Regions from separate parts of the Bacillus sp. Hm123 genome, predicted to be linked through region 2. Evidence: riboswitches for the same ligand, from Rfam matches in the RefSeq annotation. Region 2 holds a riboswitch; each other region holds the start of a gene.
What was found. Region 2 has a riboswitch for S-adenosylmethionine ahead of ACSVDJ_RS04185 (bifunctional homocysteine S-methyltransferase/methylenetetrahydrofolate reductase). Riboswitches for the same ligand answer to the same signal wherever they lie in the genome.
Positions count from the first base shown of each region.

Region 1 (8,196 bases), 330 kb from region 2:
TCGGTTAGGATTAGTAAACGTTGCGATGTCTTCTTTTACAGAGTTCATCCCATGAGGTCTTCCTGCATATATCGCTCCTTTAGAATCACACATAATGATTTCCTTTACGCCAAAGCTATATAATAAGTTAGCGATAGCGATCCCGGCAGCACCTGCGCCATTTATAACGACTTTAATATCGCTAAATGTTTTGTGCACGAGCTTTAAGGAATTAATTAAGCCAGCAAGTGTGACGATGGCTGTTCCGTGTTGGTCATCGTGGAAAATGGGAATATCCATTTCTTTTTTTAACCTTTCTTCGATTAGAAAGCAATTAGGTGCTTTAATATCTTCCAAATTGACGCCACCGAAGGAAGATTGCAATAATTTAACGGTCTTGATCACTTCTTCAGGATCTTTCGTGTCGATACAAATAGGGAAAGCATCAACGCCCGCGAAATTTTTAAACAAAATGGCTTTTCCCTCCATAACGGGTAGCGAGGCATCTGCTCCGATATCACCAAGACCTAAAACGGCTGTCCCATCTGAAACGACTGCAACAGTATTCGCCTTCATAGTATACTCATATATCTTTTCGGGATGAGCATGGATCTCTAAGCATGGTTCTGCTACTCCAGGCGAATACACTAGACTTAAATCTTTAACATTCTTTACATTTAATTTCGCTGACGTTTCTAACTTTCCTTGGTGGTGTCGATGAATTTCTAAAGCATCTTCTCGCAAATTGTGCATACGTTTACTCTCTCCTTTTGTTATTTAAGTAAAATTCTCTAAGAAGCCTGCATTATAAGTTAATGTTTTTTATTGTATAATAGGCTAAAAAGATAATCAACAAAATTTTCAGAAAATTAACAAAAATATCTAATTGTTTATCCCGCATTAACGGGCTGTAAGACTCCCATCTCAACATGACAGAAGGAGCGCAGACATGTAGGTGGGAGATCAACAGCCCATAAAAGCCCGATTGGTTCAACTAACAATCAGCGGGGATGAAGAAAACCCCACTGATTGAAGTTTCACTTTATTAGAAAAAAATAAATATTCAAAAAAGAGTTGCTATTGATCATTTGATCCTGTACAGTAATAAAAACGAAAAATTTTAAATTAAATAGGTTCTTATCAAGAGAAGTGGAGGGACTGGCCCGATGATACTTCAGCAACCGACTATTTGTAAGTCAAGGTGCTAAATCCAGCGGACGAAAAGTCCGAAAGATGAGAAGAAGTGATAGAAAAAGCCTTCTTCTTAAGAAGGCTTTTTTGTTTTTTCTAAATAAATCGCTACTAGTAAGGAGAGGATAACATGGGAAATAAGCATATAGAGACGATTTTAGCGCAAATTGGGAATCGGAGTGAAGAACAGACGGGGGCAGTGAATCCACCTGTTTATTTTTCTACCGCTTATCGCCATGAAGGAATTGGGCGTTCTACCGGATTTGATTACATTCGTACAGGAAATCCGACTAGACAGATTGTAGAACAAGCAATAGCCGAGTTAGAAGGAGGAGATGCGGGGTTCGCTTTTTCTTCAGGTATGGCGGCTATTCATACGATTCTATCGTTAACTGAGCCTGGAGATGAATGGCTTGTATCTGCGGATCTTTATGGAGGCACTTATCGATTGTTCGAGAAAATGTGGAAAAAGTATCGCGTATCGTTTACTTATGATAGCTTTCAAAATTTGTCTAAAACGAGAGAGAAGCTATCGCCAACTACAAAGGTCATCTTCCTTGAAACGCCAACGAACCCTCTTTTACAGGAAGTAGATATAAAAGCTGTAGCCGCTTTTGCTAAGGAGAATGGGCTGTTATTGATTGTTGACAATACGTTTTATACGCCATTGCTTCAACGTCCACTTTTAGACGGAGCGGATATTGTCATCCATAGCGCGACGAAGTATTTAGGTGGACATAACGATGTATTGGCTGGACTAGTAGCTGTGAAGGGTGAGGAGTTAGCAGGAAAAATAGCAGAGCTACAAAATGCCGCCGGAGCGGTCTTATCACCGTTCGATTCTTGGTTATTAATTCGGGGGTTAAAAACATTAGGGCTGCGAATGAAGCAGCATGAAGAAAACACTAAGCAAATAGCAGAATTCTTGCGATGTTGTCCGGAAGTAACGGATGTTTTTTATCCAGGGCGTGGAGGAATGCTATCTTTCCGAATAGCTTCAGAAAATTGGGTCGATCCTTTTTTACAAAGCCTTCAGTTGATCTCATTTGCGGAAAGTCTCGGTGGAGTTGAAAGCTTTATTACGTATCCCGCTACACAGACTCATATGGACATTCCAGAAGAGGTACGGCTCGAGCGTGGAGTTTGTAATCGTCTGCTTCGATTTTCGGTCGGGATTGAGCATACTGAAGATTTATTAGCTGATTTAACACAGGCATTTAACATAATGAAAGAGGAGTGATAGGTATGGAAAAAACATATTCCTTTCAAACGAAATTATTGCATAATCGTCATAAATTTGATGAACAAACAGGCGCAGTAAGCGTTGCTGTGCAGCATGCGTCCACCTTTCATCAAGCGGATTTTGACCAATTTGGCAATTATGATTATAGTCGTTCAGGCAATCCAACAAGGGAAGCATTAGAGGAAGCGATCGCTGAATTAGAAGGCGGAACGAGAGGATTTGCTTTCTCATCAGGTATGGCAGCTATTTCTACCGCGTTTTTATTACTTTCGCAAGGAGATCATGTTTTAATCACGGAAGATGTATACGGGGGCACGTATCGAATGGTGACGACCGTGTTAAACCGATTTGGGATTGATTATACATTTGTTGATATGAGCAATTTACATGAAGTGGCTTCAAACATAAGAGAAAACACGAAGCTTATTTATATCGAAACACCGTCTAATCCATTATTAAAAGTGACTGACATTCGTGGGATCGTTAAGCTAGCAAAGGCACATTATTGTTTAACTTTTGTCGACAATACGTTCTTAACACCCGCGTTACAACAGCCTCTTGAGTTAGGTGTCGACCTTGTTCTGCATAGTGCAACAAAGTTCTTGTCCGGTCATAGCGATGTATTAGCTGGGCTGGCTGTAACGAAAGACGAACAATTAGGCGACCGCTTATATCAGCTTCAAAATACGTTTGGCGCTGTATTAGGTGCTCATGATTCTTGGCTTGTATTAAGGGGCCTGAAAACTCTTCATGTACGCTTAGAGCAGTCTTCCGAAACAGCTAAAGAGTTAGCTGACTTTTTACAAAAGCATGAACTAGTCGAGAAAGTTTATTACCCTGGGTTAACGGATCATCCAGGACATGAAGTACATTCCTATCAAGCAAGAGGGGCAGGGGCCGTCCTTTCGTTTGAATTGAAAAATGAAGAGGCAGTTAGGCAGTTTGTTCAACATATAAACATTCCTGTGTTTGCTGTTAGCCTCGGAGCAGTAGAATCGATCCTTTCCTATCCAGCTAAAATGTCACATGCGGCGATGCCTAAAGAGGAAAGAGTTAAGCGTAGCATAACAGACGGGTTGTTGCGATTTTCTGTCGGATTAGAATCTTCAGCGGATTTAATTGCAGATTGTCGTCAAGCATTGCAACAAGTAAAAGCTATCAGTGCATGTAGCTGAAAATCCATATAAAGGGTCTGCTATCTGTTTAATTATCTGTGCAAGCAGACCCTGAAAAATGCCTCAAGAAGTCTACTTCATTCGTCTTAAAAGGAAGCTTGCAATAAGTACTAAAATGACAGCTCCAATTAAAGCGGGAATAATCGCAATTCCTGCCATCGTTGGTCCCATAGCTCCAAGCAACTTGCCACCAATCCAAGCCCCGATAATGCCAGCGATAATATTACCGATAATCCCACCAGGAATATCTTTACCAAGAATAACTCCAGCGAACCAGCCAATGAGTCCTCCAACAATTAAATACATAATGAAGCCCACTTTTTATTCCTCCTTATCATGTTTGCTTAGTTTAGTTTATTTATTCCCTTATTCGCTTATGCAAACCGTCAATTATTAACTAAGTTTAACGTTTTTTTGTATTGTAAAAGCCGACCGCATACCTGTAAATTATGTGCGGACGGCTGATGACACCGATATTAAATTCTACTTTCTACTTCTTGGCACACTTCTTCAGCACTCCTGCCGCTTGCTTCAATAATTGATCTTTTTGTCAGTGTTTCTTGAATGCCCATTAAGTTTGCATCTAAGCCTGTAATGACACAACAATCACATTGCTGTATGTCGGATTCATTTTTTAAATCGACAACTTGATGACCTTTTTCCTGCAACGCTTGCTTCACGTTTTGAAGAGTAAGTTCGACACCGATTGTGGCCAATGATAACACCTCCTGATGATATCCTTTTCTAAAAGGACAAATATTATTCTTCACTAATGATCTATATAGTATGTAAACAGCAACTCTTTTTTTTAATGGTTCACTTACTCACACAAAAAGAAAAACACCAGGAAAATTTGTTTTCCTAGTGTTTTTTTCGCTCGCTTTAAATCAACATCCCAGCGATTGCCGCACTTAATAACGATGCAAGGGCACCAGCAAGAACTGCTTTAATTCCTAAGCGGGCAATATCTGACCGGCGATTCGGTGCTAGGTTGCCAAGACCACCGAGCAAGATGGCCATCGATGAAATGTTAGCAAATCCGCAAAGAGCAAAGCTTAAAATTGCCGCTGTTTTTTCAGATAAATTCGGGATTTCAGGGGCGAAATTCGAATAGGCAACAAATTCATTAATGACTACTTTTTGGCCGATATAATTACCGGCTTGAATGGCTTCTTCCCATGGGACTCCAATGGCAAAAGCAAGTGGAGAAAAGATATAGCCAAGCAGGAGTTCAAGCGACAGATTTTCTATGCCGATGAGCCCGCCGATGAAGCCAAATATCCCATTAATCATAGCTACTAAGGCGATAAAGGCTAGAAGCATGGCACCGATATTTAACGCTAATTGTAAACCGGTACCCGCTCCTTTAGCGGCCGCGTCAATTACGTTTGTGGAATCAGAATCTACTTCCATTTCGAATTCTTTCGGTTCAGGTTCTGTGCTCGTCTCAGGAACGAATAATTTTGCCATGACAAGTCCAGCAGGAGCAGCCATGAAGCTAGCAGCTAGCAAATACTCTAGAGGCACGCCTAATAATGAATAACCGACAAGAACAGAGCCAGCGACAGAAGCTAATCCACCTGTCATGACCGCAAATAACTCCGATTCCGTCATTTTATTAATATAAGGCTTAATCACAAGTGGTGCTTCCGTTTGTCCGACAAAAATATTGGCTGCAGCTGAGATTGATTCTGCTTTTCGAGTGCCTAGTAATTTAGCGAGCGCACCACCGATAAATTTGATGAAAGCTTGCATAATTCCTAAGTAATAGAGAACAGAAATTAAAGCAGAAAAGAAAATGACGACGGGTAACACGTTTAAAGCAAAGACAAAGGTGATGTTTGATTCCTTTGTATATAACCCGCCAAATAAAAAGTCAATTCCTGCTCGTGAATAGTCAATAATGGCATTGACGAGCATTGTGAAGTCCTGCATTCTCGCTTGTCCCCAATCCCATTTTAAAACGATAAAAGCGAACAAAAGCTGAATGGCTAGTCCACCAAGTACAGTTCTCCATTTAATCATTTTTCTATTTGTAGAAAAAACATAGCCAATTCCAAGAATGACTAAAATCCCAAATAGACCCCAAATATACGTCATAATTAATTCACCTCTATATTTCACTTTTTGACACACCGGTGTATAGTTTATAATGAGATAAAAAGATATACAATAATAAAATAGTCCGTTTTTCACAGTAAAATTTAACAGGGCGCTATTATTAATATTTTACTTAAATGAAGGAGCATAAACATGAAAATAAGAAAAACATTGTTACATGACAAAGAAATCAAAGTATATATATACGAAAATAAAAAAGAAGAGAGCTTTGTTGTAGCTGTTCCAGCCCAGCAGTGGTCTATTTCTTTTACGTATGAAGAGAGCGGAGAAAGCTTAGTAAACGAAATGTCTACTTCATTAATAAAAACAGGGCTAGAAGAGGAGCCTGCTGTCGGATTAGCTCACCGAATTTATCAATGGACGTGCGAAATGTAATAGACATTTCTTGCGTTTTTCGCTATATTTTTTTCAGGGCAATTGACGGATTTTAATTTTGAAAGGATTTGGCTACTACATGGCTTCATTAAAAGAAGAAGTTCTCTCTAGAAGAACATTTGCGATTATTTCCCATCCAGATGCGGGAAAAACAACATTAACAGAGAAATTATTACTGTTTGGAGGCGCCATTCGTGATGCCGGAACAGTAAAAGGAAAGAAAACAGGGAAATATGCGACATCTGACTGGATGGATATTGAGAAGCAACGGGGGATTTCGGTCACTTCCTCTGTGATGCAATTTCAGTACGATGATTATCGAGTCAATATTTTGGACACACCTGGACATCAGGACTTCAGTGAAGATACGTATCGAACGTTAATGGCAGTAGATAGCGCCGTCATGATTGTGGATGCGGCGAAAGGAATCGAAGCACAAACGATTAAGTTATTTAAAGTATGTCGCATGAGAGGGATTCCTATTTTCACCTTTATTAATAAATTGGATCGACAAGCAAAGTTACCACTAGAACTTCTAGCTGAGCTTGAAGAAGTGTTAGGCATCGAGTCTTATCCGATGAACTGGCCGATTGGAATGGGAAAAGAATTCTTTGGTATTTATGATCGTTTTAATCAGCGAATTGAACAATTTCGTGTGGACAATGAGGAGGACCGTTTCCTTCCTTTGAATGAAGACGGAGAATTAGCCGTTGATCATGACATCAAGAAATCCTCTTTATACGATCAAACATTAGAAGAAATTATGCTTCTTGAAGAAGCAGGGAATGAATTTTCAGCAGAACGAATTGCTAACGGGACATTAACACCAGTATTCTTTGGGAGTGCGTTAACAAACTTTGGTGTGCAAACATTTTTAGAAACGTATTTGCAATTTGCTCCACCGCCACAGCCACGTAATTCTGATAAAGGCGAAATTGATCCGGTTAGTGACCAGTTTTCTGGCTTTATCTTTAAAATTCAGGCGAATATGAACCCTGCTCACCGTGACCGCATTGCTTTCTTTCGAATTTGTTCAGGAAAGTTTGAACGTGGGATGAGCTTGACGTTAACACGAACAGGGAAATCATCTAAAGTGTCACAGTCGACGCAGTTTTTAGCGGATGACCGTAGTACTGTTAATGAAGCAGTGAGTGGAGATATTATCGGCTTATACGATACAGGAACGTATCAAATTGGTGATACGTTAGTCGGAGCAAAACCATTCTTTCAATATGAAAAGCTCCCACAATTTACACCGGAGCTGTTTATGAAAGTATCAGCTAAAAACGTCATGAAACAAAAAAGCTTTCATAAAGGGATTCAGCAGTTAGTGCAAGAAGGGGCCATCCAGCTTTATAAAACGATGCACACAGAAAACTATATTTTAGGTGCGGTAGGTCAGCTTCAATTTGAAGTGTTTGAGCATCGAATGAAAAACGAATATAACTCAGAAGTGATCATGGAGCCAATGGGTTCGAAAATTGCTCGTTGGATTGAAAATGAACAAGATGTAAAAGAAAGCTTATCGAACTCTCGTAGCTTGCTTGTAAGAGATCGCTATGACCGTCTCGTCTTTTTATTTGAAAATGAATTTGCTTTACGTTGGTTCAGTGATAAGAACGAAAACTTAAAATTGTATAATATTATGGAATAAATAGGTCAAAACCAGTTAGAAAACTCATTTTCTAGCTGTTTTTTTTTACTTATATAGAATAATGGATTGACACAAGTGTTCAATTAGATAATAATGAAAAGTACATGCTTCAATGCAGAAAAGCGTTCAAGCAAAAAAGTAATTGCATATATTAGAGGTGTACAAAATGTTTAAAGTTGAGTCATTAATGAGGCCTACGTTAATGCAAGCGTTGGTATTAGTTGGGGTCATCATTACAGTTATTAGTTCGTCGATTATTAACCTCGGGTCTGTCCCGCATATCCCTATTCTTATTTCGATCTTATTATTGCTAGCTTTTGGGGTATTCAAAAAAGTTCCATTCAAAAAGCTTGAAGGCGGTATGTTAGATGGGGCGAAAAGTGGAATGGGTGCCGTCTTTATCTTTTTCTTTATTGGTGTTTTAGTAGGTAGCTGGATTTTGTCTGGAACAATTCCAA
Region 1 is NZ_CM200277.1:1,137,970-1,146,165, forward strand. Features, by position in the region: gene ACSVDJ_RS05975 (NAD(P)-dependent malic enzyme) at 1-732, opposite strand, end outside; SAM riboswitch class I at 1,114-1,219, shown strand; gene ACSVDJ_RS05980 (methionine biosynthesis PLP-dependent protein) at 1,301-2,410, shown strand; gene metC (cystathionine beta-lyase) at 2,416-3,588, shown strand; gene ACSVDJ_RS05990 (GlsB/YeaQ/YmgE family stress response membrane protein) at 3,661-3,906, opposite strand; gene ACSVDJ_RS05995 (YkuS family protein) at 4,065-4,304, opposite strand; gene ACSVDJ_RS06000 (NupC/NupG family nucleoside CNT transporter) at 4,471-5,688, opposite strand; gene ACSVDJ_RS06005 (YueH family protein) at 5,842-6,084, shown strand; gene ACSVDJ_RS06010 (peptide chain release factor 3) at 6,164-7,738, shown strand; gene nhaC (Na+/H+ antiporter NhaC) at 7,905-8,196, shown strand, end outside.
Region 1: it holds a riboswitch for S-adenosylmethionine, as region 2 does, so the genes downstream of both, ACSVDJ_RS05980 (methionine biosynthesis PLP-dependent protein) here and ACSVDJ_RS04185 (bifunctional homocysteine S-methyltransferase/methylenetetrahydrofolate reductase) in region 2, are expected to answer to the same signal.

Region 2 (8,196 bases):
ATTAGAAACTTCTCCTCCCGAGCTAAGCGGAGATATCGTTGATAGAGGAATTGTATTAAGTGGTGGCGGTGCTTTAATAAAAGGAATGCAGGAGTGGGTCAGTAAAGAAATCCTCGTCCCCGTTCATGTTGCCCCCACTCCGTTAGAATCAGTGGCAATTGGAACCGGCCGCTCTTTGCACGTGTTAAAGATGTTACAAAAAGTGAAAAGCTAAAGACAAACTAAGGCTGACCTTCATCGGGTCAGCCTTTTGTCTTCCGCACAAATTAATACGGTTTATCTTGATAAAAATAATTCGGTGTGTGAATCGTATCATCATACGGTTGGTGAAAAACGTGAGTAGCAGCCGGTGAAATCGGTGGAATGAGCCATGTCCAATCTCCCGTTAAGGCTCGCCCTTCTTGCCCTTCATTTTGTTCAAAAATTTTAAATTGCTGGGCTGCTGTGTGATGATCGACAATACTAACGCCCGCTTCTTTAAAAGAATGTAGCACCGCCGCATTTAATTCAATCAGTGCACGATCTTTCCAAAGTGTAGAGGCTTTGCTCGTATTTAACTCCATTCGTTCGGCAATCACTGGAAGCAAATTATATCGAAATTCATCCGCCAAGTTACGCGCACCAATTTCCGTTCCCATGTACCAACCATTAAATGGCGCAGACTTGTATTCTAAACCGCCAATTTCTAATTTCATATCAGAAATAATGGGCACCGCATACCATTTCAAACCGAGTTCACGAAACCATGGAAACTCTGGGTGAACGAGTTCCACTTCCTTCATCAAATGACTAGGGGCTTGCTTCCACTGCGGGGACTCGTTACCGATTTGTACGACCCATGGTAATAAATCAAAGTCGGTGCCTGCTCCGCGCCAGCCCAGTTTCTCACAGTGTTTCGTAAATTCTACTGACGAAGGATCACCAACAGTCCCCACCTCTGCCTCATAGCCAGCATAACGAATTAATTGATGATTCCAAAGCCGCACCTCGTCTCGATTCGGCACAGTCGGCGGAAATACCGTAATGGTCGGGCGAATTTTCCCATCATTTGTGGCATAAGCAACATGCTGCTCAAGTGCTGTGAACACGTCCTCTGCCGTACGTGCTTCCCTTGCATCAAATACATGTAGCGTTTGCCAAAACAAGCGACCAATACAACGATTGCTATTGCGCCAAGCCATTCGCGCTCCATGCACTAACTCTTCATATGTATGACTATAGCTTCCAGTCGTTTCGATTTGCTCCTGAATCTCTTGCAAACGTTTCGTTCGTTCCACTTCTGACTTATTTAACTCTCGGTAACATTGTTCAATAAAGGCCCTCGCCTCGTTCCAAAGTTGCCTATTCATTCATGCTCCACCTTCAATAGATTGCTTTTACCGAAAGTATATCATTTTTTTCTTTAACAATCTTGCGGCAATTGCTCTCGGATGATCTTAAACGTCCCTGTTCCTTTGCCAAGCAACCGTCCATCCGCATCGGTGATTTCGCCTTCAATAAATGCAATTTTGTAGCCTTGCTGAAGGATCGTTGCTTCCGCAAATATTTCACCTGAAGATACACTAGCGAGAAAATGCGTCGTTAAATTAGTCGTTACACATTTTTCTTTTGTGACCGCCCGAAGCAGCATCCCTTGAATGAAATCAAGCATCGTCGCATACACCCCTCCATGCAACGTGCCATTCGTATTCAATAATACATCTTTAATATTCAGCTTAATTTTCACCCGATCGTCTGTAAACTCAACCACTTCAAAGCCAATATGCTGAAAAAATACGTTGTTCTCGAAATCCTCTTTAATAAACTGTAATGTTGTCGTCATGCTCTCTCCATCCTTTCTTCGTTCCTACCTTTTTAATTCTTGAATCCCATCGAAAAACCTGCAAAGATAAGAAAAAGCTACCTTACATAAGCAAGATAGCCTTAATTCGTATACACTTTCTTCGGACGCGCCATTTTTCTGGAACGCCACTGTGGAACAGCAATTCCGATTAAAATCAATAAAACCCCGGTTGTCTGCTCCGGCGTGATCTGTTCACCAAGAATTACCATCGCTGATAAAATAGCCGCCGGTAATTCCGCCGCTCCAACAATTGTTGCCGTTCCAGAATCGATATGTGGGGTCCCAATCGCAAAGAGAATCACTGGTAGGATGACCCCGAACAGCGCGGAGAGTAAACCATATGCCCATAACCCGCCTGTGAGCGTCCCATCCACAATAAAGGTAGGCGGTACAAAGAATAATACCGTCACAAATCCCCCAACTGTAATCACTAAACTTCTTTGAATCGTCGGTACACCTTTTCCCGCTTTTCCACTAAAGAAAATAAATAAAGCGAACGTAATCGCTGCTAAAAAGCCGAACACAAGCCCTTTCGTCTGGTTCATCCAATCGATTTGATCAGATAGAAGACCTCCTGCTAACAATGTACCTCCCCAAAGAAAGACGATCGAAATTAACTTTAAATTAGATGGCCAAGTTCTTAAATAAATCGCCTCTATCACAATCCCGATCCAAGTAAATTGAAACAGTAGCACAATCGCCATCGAAGCAGATAACTGTTCAATACTCGTCGCATAAAACACGCCGGTTAAGCTTAATAAAATTCCAACTCCCAACAACGAGCCTAGCTGTTTCATATTTAACTTCACTCGTTTCGTAAACAACACAATCACGAATAATAACAGCAATCCCAAAAAATATTGAGCACCCGTCGCCTGTTCTGCCTGATAACCAGCATTTGTCGTCAGTTTAACTACCGATGAATGCAAGCCATAGCTACAAGCGCCTAACAATACGAATAAAGAATAACGAAGCTGACTCAACTTCTTTGCCTCCTCCAATTGATCGATCCGAATGTCAAATTAATGCAAGTATAGTCCTCTAATTCACGTTCATCAATGGGATTACTCAAATTCCTAAAACTCAGAAATTTCCCATTTTACACGCTATTTTTCAATAAAAATTAAACAAATATTCTAAATATTCTCTTGACTCTTTCCTTCACAACCGCTATGATGTTTCTATCAATTAAATAACGTTTTCTTATCAAGAGAAGCCGAGGGTACTGGCCCTAGGACGCTTCAGCAACCAGCCGATGATCGGCCCGGTGCTAACTCCAGCAAACGACTGTACTCGTTTGACAGATAAGAAGGAATAGCGATCGCTAATGACAACACCTTCTTATTTTTTAAGAAGGTGTTTTTTATTTTAGAGAGGGTGAAGAAAATGAGCTTTTTAGATCGATTGAAACACGAGGTGCTAACGGCGGACGGAGCGATGGGGACATTACTTTATTCATATGGAATTGATTTTTGCTATGAAGAATTAAATGTGGAAAAACGAGAAGTGATTGAACAAATTCACCTTGAGTATATTAAAGCAGGAGCGGATATCATTCAAACGAACTCCTACGGGGCCAATGCCTATAAACTAGCGCGCTACGGCTTGGAGCATCGCGTACAACAATTCAACAAAGCTTCGATGCAAATTGCGAAAAAAGCGGCATCCCCACATGATCGCTTCGTGTTAGGAACGATTGGCGGCATCCGTGGGATGAGAAAAAATAGCGTGACATTAACAGAAATTGAAGCGGCAATTCGTGAGCAAGCGGACAGTCTTTTATCCGAACAGCCAGATGGCCTCCTGTTTGAAACGTATTATGATTTTGATGAATTAACAACCGTGTTAAAAATGGTTCGTCGTCTGACTGACCTCCCACTCATCGCCCAAGTGTCGATGCATGAGCCAGGTGTACTTCAAAACGGGATGGCGTTAAATCAAGCACTTCATCATCTCGAAGGATTAGGAGCGGACGTCGTTGGAGTGAACTGCCGACTCGGTCCTCACCATACGATTCAAGCGTTAGAAGAAGTGGCCTTGCCGGAAAAAGCCTTCCTATCGGCCTATCCAAATGCCAGTCTACTAGATGTCGAGGACGGGCGAATCGTCTATGAATCAGAAGCCGATTACTTCGGGCAAGCGGCTGTCAAGCTACGCAACGAAGGGGTTCGCTTAATCGGTGGCTGCTGTGGAACGACGCCAAAGCATATTGAAGCGACGAAAAAAGCGTTAGCCTCTCTCCCGCCGATCACCAAAAAAAAAGTGAAAACAAAACAACCGATTATCATTGCAGAAACGGCCGTTCCGTCTCTTCCACGCCTGCATGAAAAAGTGAAAACGGAACGAACGATTATCGTTGAACTAGATACACCGAAACAGCTAGATACCAATGCTTATATCGAAGGGGCAAAAGCGTTGCACGAAACAGGCATCGCTGCGGTTACGATGGCCGATAACTCGCTCGCTTCCCCGCGAGTCAGCAACCTTGCGATCGCATCTTTATTGAAAATGAATCATCATATTCGGCCGCTCGTCCACATTACATGCCGCGATCGTAATTTGATCGGGCTGCAATCACATTTAATGGGCTTACACGCACTAGGCTTGCATGATGTACTAGCGATCACGGGCGACCCGACAAAAATTGGCGACTTCCCCGGCGCGACTTCGGTCTATGACGTATCCAGCTTAGAACTGATTCAATTAATTAAGCGAATGAATGAAGGCATCTCTTTTTCCGGAAAGCCATTTAAACAGAAAGCTAATTTTTCCGTCGCCGCTGCCTTTAATCCAAATGTGCGTGTGCTTGACCGCGCAGTGAAGCGATTAGAGAAAAAAATCGAATGCGGAGCCGATTATTTTATTACCCAGCCGGTGTTTACAAAGGGAAAAATCATCGAGGTGTACGAAGCAACGAAACATTTGCCAACGCCGATTTTTATCGGCATTATGCCTTTAACAAATTCAAGAAATGCTGAATTTCTCCATCATGAAGTGCCTGGTATTAAATTGTCGGATGAAACGTTGAAAAGAATGAAAGCTTGCGAAGGAGATCGAGAATCTTCCACTCGTGAAGGCGTCAACATCGCAAAAGAGCTCATTGACACAGCAGCAGAGCTATTTAACGGTATTTATTTAATCACACCGTTCTTGCGATACGAAATGTCGATTCAGCTCATCCAATATATTCAACAGCTCGATGGAAAAACAAACGAAAGAGGGATCACTCATGTCCAACCGACATCCAATTGAACAAGAACTAGAAAAACGCATACTTATCATTGATGGGGCCATGGGAACGATGCTTCAGCAAGCCGATTTAACCGCCGAAGACTTCGGTGGCGAACAATATGATGGCTGCAATGAATATTTAAACATGACCGCCCCCGATGTGATTGATCGCATTCATCGAGCTTACCTTGAAGCCGGTACTGATATTATCGAAACGAATTCCTTTGGCGGGACAGAGCTTGTGTTAAATGAATACGACCTCGGGGAGCACATGTATGAAATCAATCGACGTGCCGCAGAAATTGCTCGCCGATGCGCCGATGATTTTTCAACACCTGAGCACCCGCGCTTCGTTGCTGGAGCGATTGGACCTACAACGAAGACATTGTCTGTCACAGGTGGCATCGACTTTGAAACTTTGAGTAAAGATTTCGAGCTACAAGCGACGGCGTTAATTGATGGCGGTGCCGATTTAATTTTAATGGAAACGAGTCAAGATATGCTCAACGTCAAAGCGGGAACACTCGGGATTCAACGGGCGTTTGAAAAGACCGGAAAAACACTCCCGATCATGATTTCCGGCACAATCGAGCCGATGGGAACAACACTAGCCGGGCAAAATATTGAAGCATTCTATATTTCGATCGAGCATATGAATCCGCTCTCTGTCGGCTTAAACTGTGCGACTGGACCAGAATTTATGACCGATCATATCCGCTCCCTTTCCGCTTTGTCCAAAAGCTTTGTGAGCTGTTATCCAAATGCCGGGCTTCCAGATGAAGAAGGCTGTTATCATGAATCTCCAGACTCTTTAGCGCAAAAATTAAAGGGTTTCGCGGAAAAAGGCTGGCTCAATATCGTCGGCGGCTGCTGTGGCACAACACCTGACCATATTCGAGCGATGAAGGAAGCGGTCAAGGACCTCCCTCCTCGCCCGCGTCCAGAACAGCCCCATGACCATGCCGTCTCAGGGATTGAGCCGCTTTTATACGATGACACAATGAGACCATTATTTATCGGAGAACGAACGAATGTAATTGGCTCACGCAAATTTAAACGCCTGATCATCGAAGGTAAATTTGAAGAAGCAGCGGAAATCGCCCGCGCTCAAGTCAAAGGCGGTGCTCACGTCATTGATATTTGTCTAGCCAATCCTGATCGCGATGAGCTTGAGGATATGGAAAACTTCATGCAAGAGGTCGTGAAAAAAGTCAAAGTACCACTCGTCATTGATTCGACCGATGAAAAAGTGATTGAAAAAGCACTGAAATATTCACAAGGAAAAGCGATCATTAACTCAATTAACTTAGAAGACGGTGAAGAACGATTTGAAGCAGTCTTACCGCTCGTCAAAAAGTATGGAGCGGCGATTGTCGTCGGTACGATTGATGAAGTCGGCATGGCCGTATCTCGCGACCGAAAATTAGAAGTCGCTATTCGCTCGTATGATTTACTCGTCAATAAATGGGGAATCGCTCCTGAAGATATTATTTTTGACCCGCTTGTCTTCCCTGTTGGCACTGGTGATGAGCAATACATCGGTTCCGCAGAAGAAACGATTGAAGGCATTCGGTTAATTAAAGAAAAGCTACCAAAAGCATTAACCGTCCTCGGTGTAAGCAACGTGTCTTTCGGCCTCCCTCCTGTCGGTCGTGAAGTGTTAAATGCGGTGTACTTATATCACTGTACGCAGGCCGGTCTCGATTACGCGATTGTCAATACGGAAAAGCTAGAACGCTTCGCCTCGATTCCACAAGACGAAATCGAACTGGCGGAAAAGCTATTATTTCATACGAATGATGACACGTTAGCGGCTTTCACCGATTTTTACCGTGATAAGAAAAGGGAGAAGAAAGAAGAAGATATTCCGAAAACGGTACCGGAACGGCTTGCTTATTACGTTGTTGAGGGAACGAAAGAAGGATTAATCCCTGACTTGGAATCAGCACTCGGTATGTATGACACTCCACTTAATATTATTAATGGTCCATTGATGGAAGGAATGGCGGAGGTAGGTCGGCTATTTAATGACAACCAATTAATCGTCGCCGAAGTATTGCAAAGTGCTGAAGTGATGAAAGCAGCCGTCGCCTTTTTAGAACCGTATATGGAGAAAAAAGAAAATGACAACGGTAAAGGCAAAGTCGTCCTCGCCACCGTCAAAGGCGATGTGCACGACATTGGAAAAAACTTAGTGGACATTATTTTAAGCAATAACGGCTTTAAAGTAGTTGACCTTGGCATTAAAGTCACACCGTCAGAATTAATTGAAGCGATTAAAAAGGAAAATCCCGATATGGTCGGTCTGTCTGGATTGCTCGTCAAATCAGCCCAGCAAATGGTGTTGACCGCTCAGGATATGAAAGCAGCTAGCATCGATGTGCCAATTTTAGTCGGAGGTGCCGCCCTCTCTCGTCGCTTCACCGAGACAAAAATTTCGCCGGAATACACCGGCCCTGTTTTATACGCAAAAGATGCGATGGATGGACTGTCGATTGCTAGTCGCCTACAAAACGAAGAGGAAAAATCACAGCTATTAAATGAACTAGCGGAAAAACAGGAAAAACGAAAAGAAATTGAAGCGTACCGTGAAACAGCAAAGCCGGCAGTTGCTGTATTAGAAAAACCGAAAAAAACGGTGCGACAAGATGTTCCTGTCTGGACACCGCGCGATTTGCGCAAGCACATTCAGCGAGATTATCCAGTGGCTCACTTAAAACCGTATATTAATATGCAAACATTAATCGGTCACCACCTTGGCTTAAAAGGCAAAGTCGAAAAGTTGCTCGCTGAAAAAGATGAGCGCGCGATTCTACTAAAAGAAACCGTCGATGGGTTTTTACAAGATGACCTGTTAAAAACTGCGAGCGTCTATCAATTTTTCCCAGCGCAATCCGATGGGGACGATGTGATCATTTATCACCCAGCCGATGCTAAAACAGAAATCGAACGCTTCACCTTTCCACGGCAACAAAAAGAGCCATTCCTTTGCCTAGCCGATTATTTAAAACCGGTTGACAGCGGCGAAATCGATTACGTTGGTTTGTTCGTCGTCACAGCTGGCTTCGGTGTTCGCGACCAAGCCGCCAAATTTAAAGAAAAAGGCGAATTTCTGCAAAGCC
Region 2 is NZ_CM200277.1:805,835-814,030, reverse strand. Features, by position in the region: gene mreBH (rod-share determining protein MreBH) at 1-214, shown strand, start outside; gene ACSVDJ_RS04200 (nitric oxide synthase oxygenase) at 267-1,349, opposite strand; gene ACSVDJ_RS04195 (PaaI family thioesterase) at 1,403-1,822, opposite strand; gene ACSVDJ_RS04190 (EamA family transporter) at 1,924-2,826, opposite strand; SAM riboswitch class I at 3,044-3,154, shown strand; gene ACSVDJ_RS04185 (bifunctional homocysteine S-methyltransferase/methylenetetrahydrofolate reductase) at 3,230-5,095, shown strand; gene metH (methionine synthase) at 5,073-8,196, shown strand, end outside.

Region 3 (8,196 bases), 140 kb from region 2:
CTAGGTGTACATCAATCAAATGAAATTCTTCAAATTGTCGGTGAACGGTTGCGAGAAACCATTTCGAATGATAACGAGGTGATCACTCGAATACATGGGGATGAATTTGCCGTACTTCTCGATCCTGCTTATGGTGAAGTAGAAGAGATCATTGAAAGTATTTATCAAGTATTTGAAGAGCCGATCACGTATAAACAGTCCTTTTATTATATGACGCTCAGTATAGGAGTTACTCATTACCCTACTCATGGAGCAACCTTTGAAGCTCTCGTACGTTGGAATCCTGAAACACTGGGGTTTGTTTCCCCTGGTGAATTTATTCCAATAGCAGAAGAAACGGGATTGATTATTCCGCTAGGTTATTTATTATTCGATATAGTTTTGCGAGATTTGCCAAAGCTACAGCAATCTCTACAAAAGCCAGTGAAGATTGGCTTCAATTTGTCTATGAAGCAATTTTTTGATGATCATTTATTTACGAACATTCAAAGTCTATGTAAAAAATATCAGATTGACCCTTCTTTCATTAAGCTTGAAATTACGGAAAGTGTAGCAATTAAAGATCCGGATATTGTCATTTCTCTCATTAAGCAGTTTAAAGACGCCGGGATGGAAGTGGAGCTTGACGATTATGGAACAGGATATTCTAGTCTTCAATATTTGAAAAATCTACCGATTACATCGGTGAAAATTGATAGAAGCTTTATTCAAGACATAACGAATTCCTCCAAAAGTCGAGCGATTGTCGCTGCAACCATTCAAGTCGCTCATGAATTAGGCTTTCACGTCATTGCAGAAGGTGTGGAAACCGCTGAACAAGTGGCATGCCTAAAAGATCTTGAATGCGACTACTTCCAAGGGTATTATTTCGGCAAGCCAGCTCCTCTTGAGAGTGCCTGTCACTCCCCGGTTTTTGTCGAATAAAAGAACTTAAAAAAAGACGGAAGCCACCTGTGAAAGATAGCTTTCGTCTTTTTTAGTGTTGAGCGAATGCTCAGTCTTTTTTGGCAAAAGTACTTGGCATCACAACAGCTATTACTTCTCCTTGCGCACAAACAATATCACCGGCAAATACTTCTGTTTCGACTTTCCATTTCTTCGGATGAATTTCGGTCACTGATCCGACCGCAACTAACGGTACGTCTTGTGGTGTCGGCTTTAAGAAATTGACATTAAGTGAAGCCGTCACAAAACGTGGAGGAGGAGTGCTATCTCCAACTTCATGTCCATTTTTTCGATGTAAAGCTAAAGCAGCTGATCCGGTTCCATGACAATCAATTAATGAGGCGACTAATCCACCGTAGACAAACCCTGGAATTGCCGTATGTTCAGGCCGAGGTGTATAAACCGTTTTCGTTCGTTCGCCATCCCAGCCTGTTCGAAAATGATGCCCCTCTTTATTTAAACGACCACAACCATAACACCAAGCAAAATCATCTGGATAATCATCTTGAATCGACTTAACCACTTGTTCAATCACATTTCTCCCTCCTTTTTCAGAATATTATACCATATACAAGTGCCTGTCACTCCCCGAACTTTGTCGAAGGGGGATTTTTCAGTTTTTTTAAAATTTTGTTGACAGTTTGTTAAGAGCGTGGCATAATCCTAGTTAATCTATGAGATATACAAATTTAATAAATGGTTCTTATCAAGAGCAGGCGGAGGGATGAGCCCGATGAAGCCCGGCAACCGACTCGTTATGAGCACGGTGCTAATTCTCACAACAGATATGTTGACAGATAAGAAGTTGTTTTTTCGGAAACCTCTTCTTATTTGAAGAGGTTTTTTTATTGCATACACATACGGGATTGAAAAAATGTGAGGTGAAAAAAGATGAGTGGAGTCACAGCTGTTTATCAAATCATTGCGGATCAAGCGAGTTTATCGAAAAAAGCAGAAGGCATCGCGCTCGGATTAACAGTTGGTTCTTGGACGGAGTTGCCACTGCTTGAACAGGAGCAACTAAAAAAACATAAGGGCCAGGTTAGAGAGATCAAGGAAATCGGAGAGGACACTTCCGGAAAAACAATAGCGAAAATTCATATTGATTTTCCACGAGCGAATTTTTCAACCGATATTCCTGCAGTATTAACAACAACCTTTGGAAAATTATCATTAGACGGCCAAGTGAAATTAATTGACTTGAAGTTAGACAATGAGCTGTTAGTTGATTTTCCGGGTCCGCGCTTTGGCATTAGCGGTATTCGTGAACAATTGAAAATTTACGATCGCCCATTAATTATGAGCATCTTTAAAGGTGTGATCGGTCGGGATATGGATTACTTGCTCGACCAATTGCGAGAACAGGCACTGGGCGGCGTCGATCTTGTGAAAGATGATGAAATTCTTTTTGACAATGAGCTGACTCCATTTGAAAAAAGAGTGACAGAAGGAAAACAAGTTCTCAATCAAGTATACGAGGAAACAGGACATCACACATTGTATGCGGTCAATTTAACTGGACGCACGTTTGAATTAAGGGAGAAAGCAAGGCGAGCGAAAGAGTTAGGAGCGGACATTCTGTTATTTAACGTTTTCACTTACGGCTTAGATGTGCTACAAAGCTTGCGTGAGGATGATGACATCGCTTTGCCGATTATGGCTCACCCAGCCTTTAGCGGTGCGATCGCTGCTTCAGAAAAGTACGGACTTTCTTACTCTTTGTTGTTAGGTACATTAACAAGACTTGCTGGAGCGGATTTTTCTTTGTTCCCATCGCCTTATGGAAGCGTGGCGCTAGCAAAAGAGAAAGTCCTAAAAGTGAAAGAAGCGTTAACACAGGAGTCTGCTTTAAAACCGACGTTCCCAGTCCCATCAGCAGGTATTCATCCGGGGATTGCGCCACTTCTATTCAATGATTTTGGCAAAGACTGCGTCATTAATGCCGGTGGAGGAGTACACGGACATCCGTTAGGTGCGAAAGGTGGCGGCCGAGCATTTCGGCAAGCGGTGGAAGCGGTGCAAGCAGGGATTCCGTTACCTGAAGCGACAGCTAGCGTTGAATTACAAGAAGCGATTCGATTATGGGGATGGAAGGATGGTACAACATCTTGAAACAGCCAATTATTTTTTGTGACTTTGATGGAACGGTAACGAAAAAAGATAATATTGCGAGCATTATGGCACGTTTTGCTCCTCCTGAATGTGAGAGATTGAAGAATGAGATTCTAGCTCAGAAGATAAGTATTCAAGAAGGAGTCGGCCAAATGTTTGTGTTATTGCCTTCTTCTTTACAGCAAGACATTATCGACTTTGTGTTGGAGACGGCGGAAATTAGAGAGGGGTTTGCTGATTTCGTTCGCTATGCCAAACAACAAGGCATCCCACTTTATATCGTCAGTGGTGGCATTGATTTTTTCGTCAAGCCGATGTTAGAGTCTTTTGATTCGATTGCCGGCGTATATTGCAATGAAGCAGATTTTAGAGGAGAGGTGATTCAGATTCAATGGCCTCATCGGTGTGATGATCAGTGTCCGAATCAAAATTGCGGCTGCTGCAAGCCAACGATTATTCGCCAACTAGCCAATGCTGACGTACATACAATTGTCATCGGCGATTCAGTCACCGACTTGCAAGCGGCTAAAGTGGCTGATACGGTCATTGCGAGAGACTATTTATCGGAAAAATGTACGGCGCTTTCGATCCCGTTTCAATCGTTTGAAACGTTCTATGACTGTATTGAAGTGTTAGAAAATTTGCAAGGAGTGGGGAAAAAATGAGTGTATTCGTGGCCCGCACTTATGAGCTAAGCGAAATTAAAGAGGAATTGGCCGCTCGTGACTGGTTTATGGGAACGAGCGGGAATTTAGCCATTAAGGTTCAAGACGACCCCATCCAATTTCTCGTCACCGCTAGCGGCAAAGATAAGCGCAAAAAAACGAGTGAAGATTTCTTACTTGTCGATGGAGAAGGGAATCCCGTCGGAGAGACGAATTTGAAGCCGTCAGCGGAAACACTTTTACACTGTGAAATTTACCGCCGAACGAAGGCTGGCTGCAGCTTGCATGTGCATACAGTAGCGAATAATGTGATTTCTGAACTGTATGGCGATCAGGGGAAAATAGTGTTTCAAGGTCAAGAGCTGATCAAAGCATTTGGCCGCTGGGAAGAGGAGGCGGAATGGCCGATTCCCATTATCCCTAACTATGCGGATATACCGACTTTAGCGGCCGCGATGGTTCCTTTTGTCAATGAAGAAAAGGGAGCGGTGTTAATTCGAAACCACGGCATTACCGTCTGGGGTAAAGATAGCTTGGAAGCGAAAAAAGTACTTGAAGCCTGTGAATTTTTATTTCAATACCAACTGGCGCTTATTCAAGCGAAAGCGAGCCTTTATTGATTTTTGAAAATTGTCAATATTGAAAATAGGAGGAGTCAAAATGACAACGATTAAAATTCAAGAAACGAATGAAGTGATTGACAATCAAGAGGAAGTAGTTGCTTTTTTGCAACAGCAGGATGTGATTTATGAGCAATGGGATATTGCGAAATTACCGGCTGGATTACAAGGGAAATTCGTGCTGAATGAAGAAGAAAAGCAAGCGATTTTACAAGCATTTGAAGCGGAAATTCAAGATATTTCAGCGAGACGAGGCTATCAAGCATGGGATGTCATCTCGCTTGCTGAACATACGCCTAACCTGGAAGATTTATTGAAAAATTTTCAGCGTGAGCATCATCATACCGATGACGAAGTGCGTTTTATTGCGAGCGGTCATGGCGTCTTCGTGATTCAAGCGAAAAACGGCCAATTTTTTGAAGTCCATCTCAACCCAGGCGACCTCATCTCCGTACCAGAAGGAGTCCGCCACTACTTCACACTCGCTGACGACCGTCAAGTAGTCGCCGTCCGTATCTTCGTCACAGAAGAAGGCTGGGTCCCGGTTTATTAGGTGCCTGTCACTCCCCGGAATTTGTCGAATAATATATGGTTTGGATTGGAGGATATTTTATGAAAAAGTGGGTTAAAAAGTTAGCTGTTTCGAGTGTAGCGTTGACCTTGTTGTTAACAGGGTGTTCAACGGGTGAGCAAGGTGCTTCGTCAGAGAAGAAAAATGAAAAAATTGAAAATGTCCCGGAGCGTTTTGCTAATGGAGAGGACGTCAAAGTGAAAGTGATTCGCAAAATTGGCGGTGATGATCATACCGCCCAATTTTTAGCTGGCGCGAAGCAGGAAGGCGAAGCGCTCGGATTTACGGTCGATGTATTTACTGCTAATGGGGATACGGCGAAATTTCATGATGCGATCGCTCAAGCAGCGAATCAGGATTATGATGGAGTCGTTCTTTCTCATGGAGATGATGCCGCGACCGTCGATGCGGTGAAGAAACTGACGGAAAAGGGGAAGAGTGTCATCACATTTGACTCGATTGAAGAGTTAAAAGAGGTGGAAGGTGTCACTTTAACTTCTCAAGATGACAAAGCATTAGCCACGTTAAGTTTAGACCAATTAATTAAAGATACGAACGGAAAAGCCAACATCGCTTACCTTTGGGTCGATGGCTTCCCGCCGATGGTGCGCCGCAATGCCGTTTACGAACAAAAGCTAAAAGAAAACGAAGGCATTAAAGAAGTGGAACGTTTTGGTGTAGCCGCAGCTGATATATCGGTGCAAACGCAAAATGCCGTACAAGCGATGCTGAAGAAGTATCCAAAGGGAGAGCTTGATGCGATTTATGCGACATGGGATGCTTTTGCGATCGGAGCTACTCGTGCATTGAAAGAAGCAGGTCGTAATGAAGTAAAGATTTACGGAATTGATGTCTCCAATGCCGACTTACAAGTGATGCAGGAAAAAGGAAGCCCTTGGACGTATACAGCGGCTGTTGATCCCGCACTAATCGGCAAAATTGATATGAGAATTTTAGCGAAGAAGTTAGCGGGAGAAGAAACGCCGCAACAATATGCATTAGATGCGAACTTAATTTCGCAAAAAGAACTCTCTTCATCAAAAACACCCATTAACATGGAAAGCTTATCAACCGTTGTATCCGGTTGGGGAGAATCGACAGAGTTTGAAGAAGAGTGGATGAAGACATTGAAGGAACATTATAAAAAATGATTGAGTTAAACAATATCTCCATTGATTTTCCTGGTGTGGCGGCTTTGAAAGATGTGGACGTAACGATAGACAAAGGAAAAGCTCATGCGCTAATTGGAGCGAATGGAGCGGGGAAATCTACGCTGATGAAAGTACTCTCGGGTGCTTATGATCATTATCGTGGCGAGATTTTCATTGAAGGAGCAAAGGTTAATATTCGCTCGCCGAAAGAGGCGAAGCAGCACGGGATTCAAATGGTCTATCAGGAAGTGGACGCAGCTCTTATTCCTTATTTAACGGTGGCTGAAAACATTATGCAGGAGCGAATCGGGCAAAAATTATGGATCAATTGGAAAACGATTCATAAACAAGCAGCTGACATATTAGCAAGCTTACAAGTTTTTATTCCGACAGAGAAGCGCATCGATCAATTAACGCTCGCTGAAAAGCAAATGGTGCTCATTGCTAAAGCGATTTCTGATGAGTGTCGCTGTTTAATTTTAGATGAACCGACCGCGCCTTTAAGTCATGCAGAAACGGAAGAATTGTTTCAGCTAATCCGCTTGTTAAAGCAGCAAGGGGTAGCTATTATTTTTATTTCCCATCGCTTGCCAGAGTTATTTGAGATCTGTGAAGACATTACGGTGATGAGAAATGGCTCATGGGTGATGACAAAGCGTGTGGAGGACACGTCAGCCAATGAAGTCATTGAACAAATGCTGGGGAAAAAGCTAGCAGAACAATACCCGAAGTCGCGTGCGAAAATTGGTGAACCCATCCTACAGGTTAGTGGATTATCAGATGGACGTGTCGTTAAAAATCTGAGTATACACGTAAGTAAAGGTGAAATTGTCGGAATTTCAGGCTTAGTCGGTGCAGGAAAAACAGAAATTTGTCAGGCGTTGTTCGGGGCGTCCCCGCAAACAACTGGTGTCATTAAGCTACACGGCAAAAAGGTGAATATCTCTTCTCCTACAAAGGCGGTTCGTCATGGGCTCGTGCTCGTGCCAGAAGAACGAAGAAAAGAGGGAATCGTCACGGGTGAATCCGTGGCAACCAATCTTAGCGTAGCGAACGTCAATCGCTTTTCTCGTTTATTCGGCTGGATGGATCGTCGGGCAGAAAAAAGAGCCGCTGAACATATGATCGAACAGCTAAACATTGTGACGCCATCGGCTGAAGCGAAAGTCGAGCATTTATCAGGAGGCAATCAGCAAAAAGTGGTGATTGGCAAGTGGCTAATGGGAGAGGCCGAGGTGTATATGTTTGATGAGCCGACGAAGGGAGTCGATGTGGGAGCGAAAAGAGAAATTTTTGATCTGATCGCTCGGCTCGCTAACGAAGATAAAGGGATTATTTATGCCTCCAGTGAATTAGACGATGTTCTCGGCATGACGGATCGAGTGTACGTCGTTTATGACGGAGAAGTGGTGAAAGAATTAGACACCGCTGCGACGAATGAGGCGGAGATTTTATTTTATTCAACAGGAGGAAAATAGATGGCTACAGAACGAACCATCTTAGTGGAGAATCAGCCAGTGAAATCGTCGTTTCAGCTGTTTGACTGGCTATATAAATATGGAACGGTCGTCACGATTGGACTTTTGATCGCGATGTTTACATGGGCCAACCCTGCATTCATTGAAGCGGACAATTTGATCAATATTTTACGGTCGATCTCGATTGTGACGATCATTGCGATCGGCGTGACGATTTCTTTAGCGATCAACGGCTTTGATTTGTCTGTTGGCTCAACGGCTTCTTTAGCAAATGCAGTCGCCATTTCAATGTTTGTCTGGTATTCGCAAAATATTGTGATCGCCATTCTCGCTGTTCTTGCGGCTGCACTAGTCATTGGCGCACTTAATTCATTATTCATTATTAAATTTAAAATTCCAGATATGCTTGCGACACTAGCGATGATGTTTATTATTCAAGGAGTGGCCTTGACGTATACGAAGGGAGCAACCGTTACGCAAAATATGGTGATGCCAGATGGAACGTTTGCGACAGGAACGATCAGTTCCATCTTTGAAAAAATGGGACAAGTCCCTTGGATTATTATTGTTATGTTTGTTGTTGTCCTGCTTGTTCATCTGTTTTTAACGTATACGAAGCATGGGCGTTTCATGTATATGATCGGTGGCAATCAG
Region 3 is NZ_CM200277.1:662,502-670,697, forward strand. Features, by position in the region: gene ACSVDJ_RS03530 (putative bifunctional diguanylate cyclase/phosphodiesterase) at 1-924, shown strand, start outside; gene ACSVDJ_RS03535 (PaaI family thioesterase) at 995-1,480, opposite strand; SAM riboswitch class I at 1,646-1,749, shown strand; gene ACSVDJ_RS03540 (2,3-diketo-5-methylthiopentyl-1-phosphate enolase) at 1,837-3,057, shown strand; gene ACSVDJ_RS03545 (2-hydroxy-3-keto-5-methylthiopentenyl-1-phosphate phosphatase) at 3,033-3,722, shown strand; gene ACSVDJ_RS03550 (methylthioribulose 1-phosphate dehydratase) at 3,719-4,342, shown strand; gene mtnD (acireductone dioxygenase) at 4,383-4,895, shown strand; gene ACSVDJ_RS03560 (sugar ABC transporter substrate-binding protein) at 4,955-6,064, shown strand; gene ACSVDJ_RS03565 (sugar ABC transporter ATP-binding protein) at 6,061-7,542, shown strand; gene ACSVDJ_RS03570 (ABC transporter permease) at 7,543-8,196, shown strand, end outside.
Region 3: it holds a riboswitch for S-adenosylmethionine, as region 2 does, so the genes downstream of both, ACSVDJ_RS03540 (2,3-diketo-5-methylthiopentyl-1-phosphate enolase) here and ACSVDJ_RS04185 (bifunctional homocysteine S-methyltransferase/methylenetetrahydrofolate reductase) in region 2, are expected to answer to the same signal.